Regions from separate parts of the Pseudomonas sp. GW456-L12 genome, predicted to be linked through region 2. Evidence: predicted binding sites of a transcription regulator. Region 2 holds the regulator's gene; each other region holds the start of a gene.
The links. Region 2 encodes FliA, which starts transcription of late flagellar genes. Its sites were predicted from a motif close to CTAAAGTTTNNNNNNNNNNNGCCGNTAA; they were not measured.

Region 1: AC07Y9_RS04445 (methyl-accepting chemotaxis protein) is a predicted target of FliA. The motif match lies at 1,587-1,614, and genes of this name have one in related genera.
Region 3: AC07Y9_RS10870 (methyl-accepting chemotaxis protein) is a predicted target of FliA. The motif match lies at 2,088-2,115, and genes of this name have one in related genera.

Annotation. Positions count from the first base shown of each region.
Region 1 is NZ_JBWKZA010000002.1:417,650-421,838, reverse strand. It holds gene AC07Y9_RS04455 (inorganic phosphate transporter) at 1-279, opposite strand, end outside; gene AC07Y9_RS04450 (transporter) at 429-1,451, opposite strand; gene AC07Y9_RS04445 (methyl-accepting chemotaxis protein) at 1,726-3,351, shown strand; gene AC07Y9_RS04440 (PepSY domain-containing protein) at 3,415-3,732, opposite strand; gene AC07Y9_RS04435 (sterol desaturase family protein) at 3,886-4,189, shown strand, end outside.
Region 2 is NZ_JBWKZA010000007.1:257,883-262,071, forward strand. It holds gene flhF (flagellar biosynthesis GTPase FlhF) at 1-1,122, shown strand, start outside; gene fleN (flagellar synthesis regulator FleN) at 1,241-2,071, shown strand; gene fliA (RNA polymerase sigma factor FliA) at 2,068-2,808, shown strand; gene AC07Y9_RS12120 (chemotaxis response regulator CheY) at 2,969-3,340, shown strand; gene AC07Y9_RS12125 (protein phosphatase CheZ) at 3,370-4,158, shown strand; gene AC07Y9_RS12130 (chemotaxis protein CheA) at 4,171-4,189, shown strand, end outside.
Region 3 is NZ_JBWKZA010000006.1:315,329-319,517, forward strand. It holds gene pnuC (nicotinamide riboside transporter PnuC) at 1-214, opposite strand, end outside; gene AC07Y9_RS10870 (methyl-accepting chemotaxis protein) at 328-1,962, opposite strand; gene AC07Y9_RS10875 (undecaprenyl-diphosphate phosphatase) at 2,247-3,077, shown strand; gene AC07Y9_RS10880 (DUF1294 domain-containing protein) at 3,077-3,502, shown strand; gene AC07Y9_RS10885 (MmcQ/YjbR family DNA-binding protein) at 3,499-3,843, opposite strand; gene AC07Y9_RS10890 (LysR substrate-binding domain-containing protein) at 3,867-4,189, opposite strand, start outside.

The sequences.
Region 1 (4,189 bases), on a different contig from region 2:
CGTGGCCACGGCGTTGGCGGTGTCGTGGAAACCGTTGACGAACTCGAAGCCCAGGGCGATCAGCAGCGCCACGCCGAGCAGCAGGAACGGGGTCCAGGTGGTGACCGTGGTGCCCAGCTCGTGCACGTCGTGCATCAGGCTGTAGGCGGTGAACAACAGGCCCATGGCGAGGACCGCGAAGAACACCACCAGGGTGAAGGGGCTGGCTTTTTTGTCCAGTTGCGGTCTGGCTTCGAGGGCGGGGGAAGGGGAGGCGGCGGTCAGGGAAGGGGTGGCCATTGCCGGACAATCCTGTGGCAGGGAGGAGTGTCGCCCATGATCGTTGCCAAATATTACAGAGAGGCTGCCTCAGGTCAGTGTTTGGGTGAATCCTTTAACCACTGATCAAGAAGCCGCGCCATTTTATGTAGGAGCGAGCGGGCGGCGGCCTACATATCCTGGCGCTTGCGAAACGCCCAGCGGCCGGCGATGACGGTGAAGGTGGCGACCAGCGCGACGAGGATCCAGAAGCCCTCCGGGTCCTCGGAGAAGGGAATGCCGCCGACGTTCATGCCGAAGAAGCCGGCGATGATGTTGATCGGCAGCGCCAGCACAGTGACCACGGTCAGGGTGAACAGGGTGCGGTTGGTCTGTTCGTTGATATTGGCGGCGATTTCTTCCTGCAGCAGCTTGATCCGTTCGCCGAGGGCGGTGAGGTCGTTGATGATCAGGGCGAACTCCTCGGTGGACTTGCGCAGCTCCTTGACGTCCTCCTTCTGCAGCCACTGCGGCGGACGGTTGAGCAGCCGCAGCAGCGAGCCCGGCTCCAGCGCCAGCAGGCGTTGCAGGCGCACCAGCACCCGGCGCATGGCCCCCAGCTCGGCACGGTTGGTGGAGATCCGCGCGGCCAGCAACTGGTCTTCGATCTGGTCGACGTTGAGGCTGGTCTTGCGCACGATCTGGGTCAGCACTTCGCCCTGGTCGCGCAGCAGGTGCACCAGCAGTTCCAGGGGCGAGCGGAAACGTTCGCCGGCCTTGACCGAGGAGCGCAGCTTGTCCACCGAGTGCAAGGGTTGCAGGCGCGCGCTGACGATCAGCCGGCTGCGCACGCAGACCCACAGGGTGGAGATGTCCGAGGAAACCATGCTGCCGAAGTTGAACACCACGTCGTTGACCACCGCCAGCAGGGCCGAATCCACATGCTCGATACGGGTCGAGCGCGAGCCTTCGTGCAAGGCCTCGAAGAATTCCTCGGGCAGGGCCAGGTGCGTCTGCATCCAGCGTTCGCAGGCGGCATGGGCCAGGTTCAGGTGCAGCCAGAGAAACGCCTCGCCATCGTCCGGCTGTTGCAGGGCTTGCAGGGCCTTGGCCGAATCCAGTTCGCGACCCCGCTCGCCGGGGCGGAACGCAAAGCCGTAGAGCAGGCCGAACAGATCCGAATCGCGATGGGCATGGTCGAGGCTGTGGTTCATGGAGGCTCGCAGGTGGGAAGGCACCTGTAGGCGGTTTTACAGGTTCACTTGAGCCCGATCATCGCAAGGCTTCATGACTATTTTGTGACGATTCGAAGTGCGACATTCGGCGGTTATAACCGGCTGTCGGAGGCGCTCAAGAAAGCCTGTTTCAGGCCGATCACGCCTACGACGACTGCGCGATCGGCTTGCCCCGGTTTGCCTGACAGGGATGTTTGCACGCTACCCATGCCCGCCTCGGGCGTGCTCTATCCCTGTTGAGAGATCTCATTCGATGTCCTTGCAAAAATCCCTGAGAGCGCAAGTTCTGGCTTTGTTGAGCGGCAGCCTGCTGGCGGTGCTGTTGATCGCGCTGGCGTGTTTTCACTTCCTGTCCAACGGCGTGCAAAGTTATCGCGAACTGATCGAGGGGCCGTTGCGCACCTCGCAGTTGATCGATGAAGCCAACCTGCAATTCAAGGTCCAGGTGCAGGAATGGAAAAACGTGTTGCTGCGTGGCAAGCAGAGCGCCGACCTGAGCAAATACTGGCAGCAGTTCGAGGATCGCCAGCGCGATGTGCAGGGCATTCTTGGCCAGCTGGCGGCCGAGCCCGGCATCGATGCGGCGCTCAAGGGCCGTATCGAGCGCTTGCGTGAAGAGCACCGGCTGCTGGGCACGGCGTACCAGAAAGGCCGCGATGCCTTTGTCGCCGCCGGTGCCGATCCGGCCGCCGGCGATGCCGCGGTCAAGGGCGTGGACCGCGCCACCAGCGAGCAGATGAGCGAACTGGTGAGCGAGCTGCGCAAGCAGGGCAGCGAGCGGTCGCGCGACATCAGCGCCGCCGCCCAGCGCACGGTGTGGATCGGCCTGCTGGTGATGCTGGCCTCGGGTTTGCTGATTGGCCTGCTGAGCCTGTGGCTGGTCAACCGCAGCCTGGTGGAGCCGATCCGCCAGTTGATCGACTACGTGGCGCAACTCAGCCGTGGGCGGATTGCCGAGCGCGTGGCCAGCAGCCGTCAGGACGAGCTGGGCAAGCTGGCGGTGGCCGCCAACACCTTGCGGGATTTCCTCGCTGAAACCTTCAGCCGCCTGCAGCGCAGCGCCATCGACCTGGACAGCTCCAGCGGCGAGCTGAATGCGATTGCCACCCTGATGTCCCAGGGCACCAACGATCAGTTCAATCGCACCGATCAGGTCGCCACGGCGATGAACGAAATGTCCGCCACCGCCCAGGAAGTGGCGCGCCATGCGGCGGATGCGGCGCGCGCCGCCGATGACGCCGACCAATCGGCCCAGCAGGGCGAGCAGGTGATGCAGGGCACCATCCACACCATCACCCTGATGCGTGGCGAAATCGCCAACACCGCCGAGGTGATCCGCCGTCTGGAAGCCGACAGCGGGCGTATCGGCAAGGTGCTGGAGGTGATCCGCGGCATCGCCGAGCAGACCAACCTGCTGGCGCTCAACGCGGCCATCGAGGCGGCGCGGGCCGGCGAGGCCGGGCGTGGTTTCGCCGTGGTCGCCGACGAGGTACGCAGCCTGGCGCAGCGCACCGCGGCGTCGATCATCGAGATCAACCAGATTATCCAGAGCGTGCAGACCGGCGCGCTGGACGCCGCCCATGCGATCGAGAGTGGCCAGGCGCGCAGCGATGCCAGCGTCGAGCAGGTGACCCAGGCCGGCGCCATGCTGGAGCGGATCACCGAGGCGGTCGAGGCGATCCGCGACATGAACCGGCAGATCGCCACGGCGGCGGAAGAGCAGACCTCGGTGGCCGAGGACATCTCGCGCAACCTGACCGAGATCACCACGATCGCCAGCACCAACCTGGATAACGTGCAGCGCACCGAGCGCGCCAGCCAGAACCTGCACGAGCTGTCGGGGCAGTTGAACGAGGTGACGGCACGCCTGAGTGCCTGATGCGCCAGGGCATGAAAAAGCCGCGTGGCCTTTCGGCCGCGCGGCTTTTTTTGTCCTGAAGAATTACTTGTCTTGCTTGTTGCTCAGGACCTTGCCGGTCTTGGCATCCAGGTCGACGTCCCACTCGACGCCCTTGGCGTCACGCAGTTCCACCTGGTAGACGTAGACGCCGGCCGCTGTTTGCTCAAGCTCGGTGTCGGTGATGTTGGCGGCGGTGGTGCCAGGGTGTTCGGCCAGTGCTGCCTGGTTGAGTTTTTCCAGGTCCATGATGGTGCCAGCCTTGAGCAGGCCCGGGATCAGGTCCGGGCGCACGTCGGCCTGGGCCAGGCCGACGGTCAGGGTCAGGGCGGTAGCGGCGAACAGGGCAGTCAACGTTTTCATAGTGTCTTTCCTTGGGGTGATTCGTTTTGAGTGGGTTCAGATTAGCCGGCACAACTTAATTCACCCTTAATTCAGCGCAAGCTTTGCGCCGTTTGTTCAATCGCCGTGGCCCTCGGGTCTTTCAAGCTGTGCTCTCGAACAGGAGAGGCAGTGATGAAAGCAATGATCAAAGGTTTGTACGGTCCCGCGTTTTTCGCCGGCTTCATCGGCGCTGGCGTGTGGGTGATGGGCACACCGGGGCTGGCCCCGGGCTGGTTGCTGCTGGTGTTCGCCGGGGCGCTCGGGGTGTCCTTTCTGGCGGAGTGGTGGTTGCCCTATGAGGTGGACTGGAACCGCCCGCAACAGGATCGCTTGCGCGACGTGTTGCACGCGCTGGTCAATGAAAGCCTGAACGCCCTGGGGTTGCTGCTGTTGCCGGGGCTGGTGAGCCTGCTGGCGTTCGATGGCCTGTGGCCGC
Region 2 (4,189 bases):
AAGACTCAGTCGCGCATCGTCACCGCCCAGGCCGAACTGAGCCTGCGTGGCGACGGCGATGCCAGCACCAATCGCCAGCTGTTCGCCGGCCTGCCGCTGACCGCCGCCGAGCCGCTGATCGAACCTACATTCAACGAACCCCAGCGCCCGGCCCCGGTAGTCGCTGCACCGGCGGTCGATCAGCGGGCGCTGGACTCGATGCGTTTTGAACTCAATGGCCTGCGCGAGCTGCTGGAAGTCCAGCTCGGCTCCCTGGCCTGGAGCCAGCTGCAAGGCAGCCGGCCCGAGCAGGCCAACCTGTGGCGGCGCCTGCAGCGTATCGGCTTGTCCGGTCCGCTGGCCCGCGACCTGCTGGCGCTGATCACTGAAATCGACGAACCCCGCCAGGCCTGGCGCATGCTCCTGGCCCACCTGGCGCGGATGATCGTGACCCCGGAAGTCGAGCCGCTGGAGGAGGGCGGTGTGATCGCCATGGTCGGCCCCGCCGGCATGGGCAAGACCACCACCCTGGCCAAGCTGGCCGCGCGTTATGTACTCAAGTACGGCGCGCAGAACATCGCGCTGGTGAGCATGGACAGCTACCGCATCGGCGCCCAGGAACAGCTCAAGACCCTGGGCCGGATCCTCAACGTCTCGGTGACCCATGTCGACCCGGGCCAGTCCCTGGCGCAAGCCCTCGATCCGCTGCTGCGCAAGCGTGTGGTGCTGATCGACACCGCCGGCCTGCAAGCCAGCGACCCGGCCCTGCGCATGCAGCTGGAAAGCCTGGCCGGACGTGGCATCCGGGCAAAAAATTATCTGGTCTTGGCAACCACCAGCCAGAAACAGGTTCTAACCGCCGCATACCACAGCTACAAGCGTTGCGGGCTGGCCGGCTGCATCCTGACTAAACTGGATGAAACCGCCAGCCTTGGTGAGGTGTTGAGCCTGGCGATCAGTCATGAACTCCCCGTTGCCTATCTGACCGATGGCCCGCGGATTCCGGACGATCTGCACTTGCCGCGCCGTCACCAGCTGGTCAGTCGTGCGGTGAGCGTGCAGATGCAGGAAGAACCCAGCGAAGAAGCCATGGCTGACATGTTCGCTGACCTCTACCACAACCCGACCAAGCGGGTTGGCTGAGGGAATCATGAAAAGATTGCAATGTACCTACATCGATGGTCTGCCAGGCATTGTTCCGTTGGTGAACGCGCAGCCAGTTATGTGGCCCCGTCTAAGTAAGACAAGGTAAAGAACGAACATGGGCAGCATGCATCCCGTACAGGTGATCGCGGTGACCGGCGGCAAAGGTGGCGTCGGCAAGACTAACGTGTCAGTGAACTTGTCCCTGGCCCTAGCGGAGCTCGGCCGGCGCGTCATGCTGCTGGACGCCGACCTGGGCCTGGCCAACGTCGACGTGCTATTGGGGCTGACCCCCAAACGGACCCTCGCCGACGTGATCGAAGGCCGCTGCGAGCTGCGCGATGTGCTGCTGCAGGGGCCGGGTGGAATCCGTATCGTGCCGGCGGCGTCCGGCACCCAGAGCATGGTTCATCTGAGCCCGGCGCAGCATGCCGGCCTGATCCAGGCTTTCAGCGACATCGGCGACAACCTCGATGTGCTGGTGATCGACACCGCCGCCGGCATCGGCGACTCGGTGGTCAGCTTCGTCCGCGCGGCCCAGGAAGTGTTGCTGGTGGTCTGCGACGAGCCGACCTCGATCACCGACGCCTACGCGCTGATCAAGCTGCTCAACCGCGACTACGGCATGAACCGCTTCCGCGTGCTCGCCAACATGGCGCAGAGCCCACAGGAAGGGCGCAATCTGTTCGCCAAGTTGACCAAGGTCACGGATCGCTTCCTGGACGTGGCCCTACAATATGTCGGCGCCGTGCCTTACGACGAATGCGTGCGCAAGGCCGTGCAAAAGCAGCGTGCGGTCTATGAGGCGTTTCCGCGTTCGAAATGCGCGCTGGCATTCAAGGCCATCGCGCAGAAGGTCGATACCTGGCCGTTGCCGGCCAACCCACGTGGACATCTGGAATTTTTCGTCGAGCGGCTCGTGCATCAAACAGCGGGACCGGTGCTATGAGCGCCAGCGGCTACAACCTTTACAAAAAGTCGGCACGTGACAGCCAGTACGAATTGATCGAGCGCTATGCGCCTCTGGTCAAGCGTATTGCCTATCACTTGCTGGCGCGCCTGCCGGCCAGTGTCCAGGTCGAAGACCTGATCCAGGCCGGGATGATCGGTCTGCTCGAAGTGTCGACCAAGTACGACGCGAGCAAGGGCGCGAGTTTCGAGACCTACGCGGGTATCCGTATCCGTGGTGCGATGCTCGATGAGGTCCGTAAAGGTGACTGGGCGCCGCGTTCGGTACATCGCAATACCCGGATGGTGAGCGATGCCATTCGCGCAATTGAAGCTAAAACCGGTCGTGACGCTAAAGATCATGAAGTTGCGGCCGAACTTCAATTGAGTCTCGACGATTATTACGGGATTTTGAACGACACCTTGGGCAGTCGCCTGTTCAGCTTCGACGACCTGTTGCAGGACGGCGAGCATGAAGGGCTGCATGAGGATGGCGCGAGTGCTCATCTCGAGCCGTCGCGCGACCTGGAGGACGAACGTTTCCAGGCCGCGCTGGCGGACGCGATTGCCAATTTGCCGGAGCGTGAGCGACTGGTCTTGGCGCTGTACTACGACGAAGAGCTGAACCTCAAGGAAATCGGTGAGGTCCTGGGGGTCAGCGAATCGCGGGTCAGCCAGTTACACAGCCAGTGCGCGGCCCGTTTGCGGGGGCGTTTGGGAGAGTGGCGAGCGCGCTGACAGGCAGTGTGGGGGACACTGCGGACGAGACTGGCACGACGTGGCCGGACTTGCGGTGTGTATTCCATGCAGTCGTTGAGTGCTCTGCCTGATTGATTGAATGGCGCGTTCAGGTGCTGGACGCGTTTAAGACTGCTTGGAGGTCGAATTGGACAAGAACATGAAAATCCTCATCGTTGATGACTTCTCAACGATGCGGCGGATCATAAAAAACCTGTTGCGTGACCTGGGCTTCACCAACACGGTCGAGGCTGACGATGGCACCACCGCCATTCCGGTCCTCAACAGTGGGAGCATCGACTTTCTGGTAACGGACTGGAACATGCCCGGCATGACCGGTATCGATCTGCTGCGCCATGTGCGCGCCGATGAAAAACTCAAGCACCTGCCGGTACTCATGGTGACCGCTGAAGCCAAGCGCGAACAGATCATCGAAGCTGCCCAGGCCGGCGTAAACGGTTATGTGGTCAAGCCCTTCACGGCCCAGGCGTTGAAAGAGAAGATCGAGAAGATCTTCGAACGCATCGGTTGAGAGTGGAATCATTCCGCCACGGGGGAGCTATGGAGCACAACGAATCTTCATTGGGCGATTTCGAATCGACCCTGAAAAAACACGCACTCGAACTGGTCGACAGCCTTGAAAAAGGCAAGTTCGGCGAAGCCGTGCAACTGATCCATGAGCTCAACCAGACCCGTGACCGCGGCCTGTACCAGGAGGTCGGCAAGCTCACCCGCGAGCTGCATAGCGCCATCGTCAATTTCCAGATTGACCCGCATATGCCGCAAGCCGAGGAAGTTTCACAGATCACGGATGCCACCGAGCGCCTGTCCTATGTGGTCAGGCTGACCGAGGCCGCGGCCAACCGCACCATGGATCTGGTCGAGAGCGCCACCCCGCTGGTCAATGGCCTGAGCAGCGAAGCCCAGGCCCTGAGCGCCGATTGGGGGCGTTTCATGCGCCGCGAACTGGGCGCCGAGGAATTCCGCGACCTGGCCCGCCGGGTGGACGGTTTCCTGACCCGCAGCGAGCAAGACACGCGCGCGGTATCGAGCAACCTCAACGACATTCTGCTGGCGCAGGACTACCAGGACCTGACCGGTCAGGTGATCAAGCGCGTGACCCAGTTGGTCACCGAAGTCGAGAGCAACCTGCTCAAACTGGTCCTGATGGCCAGCCAGGTCGATCGTTTTGCCGGCATCGAACATGACCGTGAATCGATCCTCGCTGAAAAAGATCCGCAAAAACATCTGGCCAAGGGTGAAGGTCCGCAGATTCATGCCGATAAACGTGAAGACGTTGTATCCGGTCAGGACGATGTCGACGATTTGCTTTCCAGCCTTGGATTCTAGGAGCACCCATACATGAGCTTCGGCGCCGATG
Region 3 (4,189 bases), on a different contig from region 2:
CGCCGCCGCGGGTCCACTGCCACCAGCCATAGAGTTGCAGGGCGGCGTAGACCACTTGCAGCAGCATGTCCGAATACAGTTTCACTTCGAAGAAGATCCAGCTGTACAGCAGCACCATGACCAGGCCGATCGGCCAGCACCAGGGGTTCTGTCTGACTGTCAGCCAGACGGCGATCACGCCGAGTGCGGCGGCGAACAGTTCAAGCCCGGACATGAAAACTACCTGGAAGCGGAGGAGGGTGCGGATTGTAACCAGAAGCGGCCTTGCATGTTAGTGAAGGCCGGCAACCGTGGCGGGGGGAACCCCCCCCCCCCCCCCCCACGACCTCAGACCCGGAACTGGCGCAACAGGCCGTTGAGCTGCTCGCTCAGTTCCTTGAGGTGCAGGCTGGCGGCACTGGACTGCTCGGCCGCCAGGGCGGTGCTGTGGGACAGGCCGGCGGCCTGGGTCACGTTCTGGTTGATGTCTTCGACCACATGGGCCTGTTGCAACGTGGCGCTGGCAATCGAGGCGTTCAGCCCGTTGAGGTTGCGCAGGGCCTGGCCGATGGCGTTCAGGCTTTCACCGGCCAGCCCGGCCTGCTCGATGGTCTGTTGCGAAGCCCGGCTGCTGTCGCCGATGACCTTCACCGCGGCTTCCGAGTGCCCTTGCAGGCGCTCGATCATCGACTGGATCTCGGCGGTGGACTTCTGCGTCCGCTGGGCCAGCAGGCGCACCTCATCGGCCACCACGGCGAACCCACGGCCCTGTTCGCCGGCGCGGGCGGCTTCGATCGCCGCGTTGAGCGCCAGCAGGTTGGTCTGCTCGGCGATCGAGTGGATCACCTCCAGCACGCTGCCGATCTGGGTGCTTTCCTGGGCCAGGGTGCGAATCACTTCCACGGCCTGGTCGATGGTGGCCGAGAGCCGGTCGATCTGTTGCAGGCTGCCGTCGATATTGACCTGGCCCTGCTGGGCCTGGGCTTCGGCGTCGCGCATCTCGCTGGCGGCATGTTCGGCGTTCTTCGCTACGTCCTGTACGCCGTAGGTCACTTCGTTGATGGCGGTGGCCACCAGCTCCATCTGCTGCGACTGCTGCTGGCTGCGTTCCTGTGCCTGGCTGGCATTGCTGCCCAGGTCGGTGGAGGACTGCGCCAGGGCTGCGGCCGACACCTGCAGCTGGCTGACTACAAGACGCAGCTTGGCGGTGAAACCATTGAAGTGCCGGGCCAGTTCGGTGACTTCGTCCTGGCCGTGGGTGTCGAGGGTGCGAGTCAGGTCGCTTTCGCCGCTGGCGATATTGGCCATGGCGTGCACGGTTTCCTGCAGCGGGCGGACGATGCTGCGGGCGATCAGCAACACCAGCAGGGCCATGAGCAGGGCAATGGCGATACCGACGACCGAGGCCTTCAGCACCTGGCTGCGGAACTCGGCCTGCACGTCATCGATGTACACCCCCGAACCGATGATCCAGCCCCAGGGCTGGAACAGCTGGACATAGGAGGTCTTCTGCACCGGCTCGCTGGCGCCCGGTTTCGGCCAGCGATAGTTGACCATGCCGGCGCCCTTGGCCTTGGCGATGGCCACCACTTCGTTGAACACGGCAAAGCCGTCCGGGTCGCGAATGGCCGCGAGGTTCTGGCCGTCGAGCTTGGGGTTGGTCGGGTGCATGACCATGACCGGGGTCAGGTCGTTGATCCAGAAGTAGTCGCTCTGGTCGTAGCGCAGGTTGCGTATGGCGCTCAGCGCCTGCTTCTGCGCCGTCGCGCGATCGAGGCTGCCGGTACTTTCCAGACCCTGGAAATAGGCCAGCACACCGTTGGCGGTCTGCACCACATGCTGGGTTTTCTGCGCCTTGGCCTGGTACAGGTCGTCGTGAATCTGCTTGAGCATCAACATGCCCAGGGTCATCAGCATCAGTACCGCGACAATCAGGATGAGCCACAGCCGGCGGCTGATCGACATTCTGCGTAAGCTGTTCATGAATCTGTCACTCCCGATTGTTGTTCTTGTAATAGAAACACCCCGTACATCCGTCATGCGCTCCTTGCAGTCCGGTCCCGCTGATTCTCTCAACGCGACAGCGTTTATCGAGTATGTCTGCTAGGATTTCGGCCTCATCGCGAAAAACCTGAATCCGGCTGATTTTTCACGGAATTTTCAGGGGCGATGATGATCCTATTGCGGCTGCGAATCCGCGACGCACGTGTCAGTGAACATTGAAGAAAAACTAAAAGGCATGCCACGGCATGACCTTCGGGGGATTGATGGAGCTTTGGACTGCCGCACAGGCATTGATTTTAGGGATTGTGGAAGGGCTGACGGAGTTTCTGCCCATCAGCAGCACGGGCCATCAGATTATCGTTGCCGACTTGCTCAACTTCGGTGGCGAGCGCGCCATGGCGTTCAACATCATTATTCAACTGGGGGCCATTCTCGCGGTGGTCTGGGAATTTCGCCGCAAGATCCTCGACGTGGTCACCGGCCTGCCGACCCAGCGCAACGCCCAGCGTTTCACCATCAACCTGCTGATCGCCTTCCTGCCCGCCGTGGTGCTGGGGGTGATTTTCGCCGACCTGATCCATGAATACCTGTTCAACCCGATCACCGTCGCCACGGCGCTGGTGGTGGGGGGCATAGTCATGCTCTGGGCCGAACGCCGGCAGCATGAAATACATGCCAACACGGTGGACGAGATCAGTTGGAAAGATGCCTTGAAGGTCGGTTTCGCCCAGTGCCTGGCGATGATTCCAGGCACCTCGCGCTCGGGCTCCACCATCATCGGCGGCCTGTTGTTCGGCCTGTCGCGCAAGACCGCCACCGAGTTCTCGTTCTTCCTGGCGATGCCGACCATGGTCGGTGCCGCGGTCTACTCGGGCTACAAGTACCGCAACCTGTTCCAGCCTGACGACCTGCCGGTGTTCGCCATCGGCTTCATCACCTCGTTCATCTTCGCGATGATCGCGGTCAGGGGCCTGCTCAAGTTCATCGCCAACCACAGCTACGCGGCCTTTGCCTGGTACCGCATTGCCTTCGGCCTGGTGATCCTCGCCACCTGGCAGTTCGGCTGGGTCGACTGGACCGCGGTCCATTCCTGATGGACGCACGCAACCCGAACCGCCCCGGTAACGTCGCCGGGGCACGGATCCCGCAGCCAAGGCTCAAGGCGGTGATCTTCCTGCTGCTCTGCGCCTTGCCGCTGTGCGGTTCGCTGCTGTTGGGCGTGAAGGGGATTTCCTGGGTACCGCTGGCGGCCTACGGCGCGGTCAGCGTGCTGACGTTCTTCCTCTACTGGAGCGACAAGCGCAAGGCCCGTAGCGACAGCTGGCGGACCCCGGAAAACGTCCTGCACGCCGTGGAGCTGGCCGGTGGCTGGCCAGGCGCCTTGCTGGCGCAACAGGCGTTTCGCCACAAAACCCGCAAGCTGTCCTATCAACTGGTGTTCTGGCTGATCGTGCTGCTGCACCAGGTGTTCTGGATCGACCGGCTGTTTCTCGAAGGCAGCCTGTTCTCGCTGTTCTAAAGCAACAGGCCCACCTGTACCCGCTTGGGCAGCTTGCTCACCACCAACTGGTGCGAACGCTGCAGCAAGTCCCGCAGTTCGCCGGCGCCCAGCGGGTAGGGCGTCTGCATGATGATCCAGTGCGCCCGGGCCAGGTACGGCGCCGGCGCGATGCCGGGACGGTCGACATGGCCGAGGAACAGCTCCTTGTCCACCTTGAACGCCAGTGACTCGCCCCGCAGGTTCTGCAGGGCGAACATCTTGTTGCCGGCCACGGAAAACACCCGCACGCCGCCCCATTTGTAGTCTTCGCGCGCGCCCGGCAAGTCCAGGCAGAATTGCGCCACATCCGCTTCAGTCATGGGTTTTTCCTTTTGTCGCGCTGTCACAGTGTGCGGTCCCCGCAGCCTTTGAAGGCTTCGCTGACATGCTCGATCCAGGCCCTTACCGCTGGCAATACACCGCGCCGGTGAGGGTAGACCGCCTGCAGCCAACCGCCAGGCAGCGACCACTCGGGCAGCAGTTGCACCAGTTGCCCGGTCTGCAGTTCTTCCTCGCAATACATCATCGGCAGGATGGTACAACCAAGTCCGGCGAGGGCGCAGGAACGGCGCACCAGAAAATCGTCGATGCCCAGGCGCGCCTCCAGGACCAGGTCGCATTTCTCGCCCTGGGCGTCGAGCAGGCGCAAATGCACCATGCGGTCGG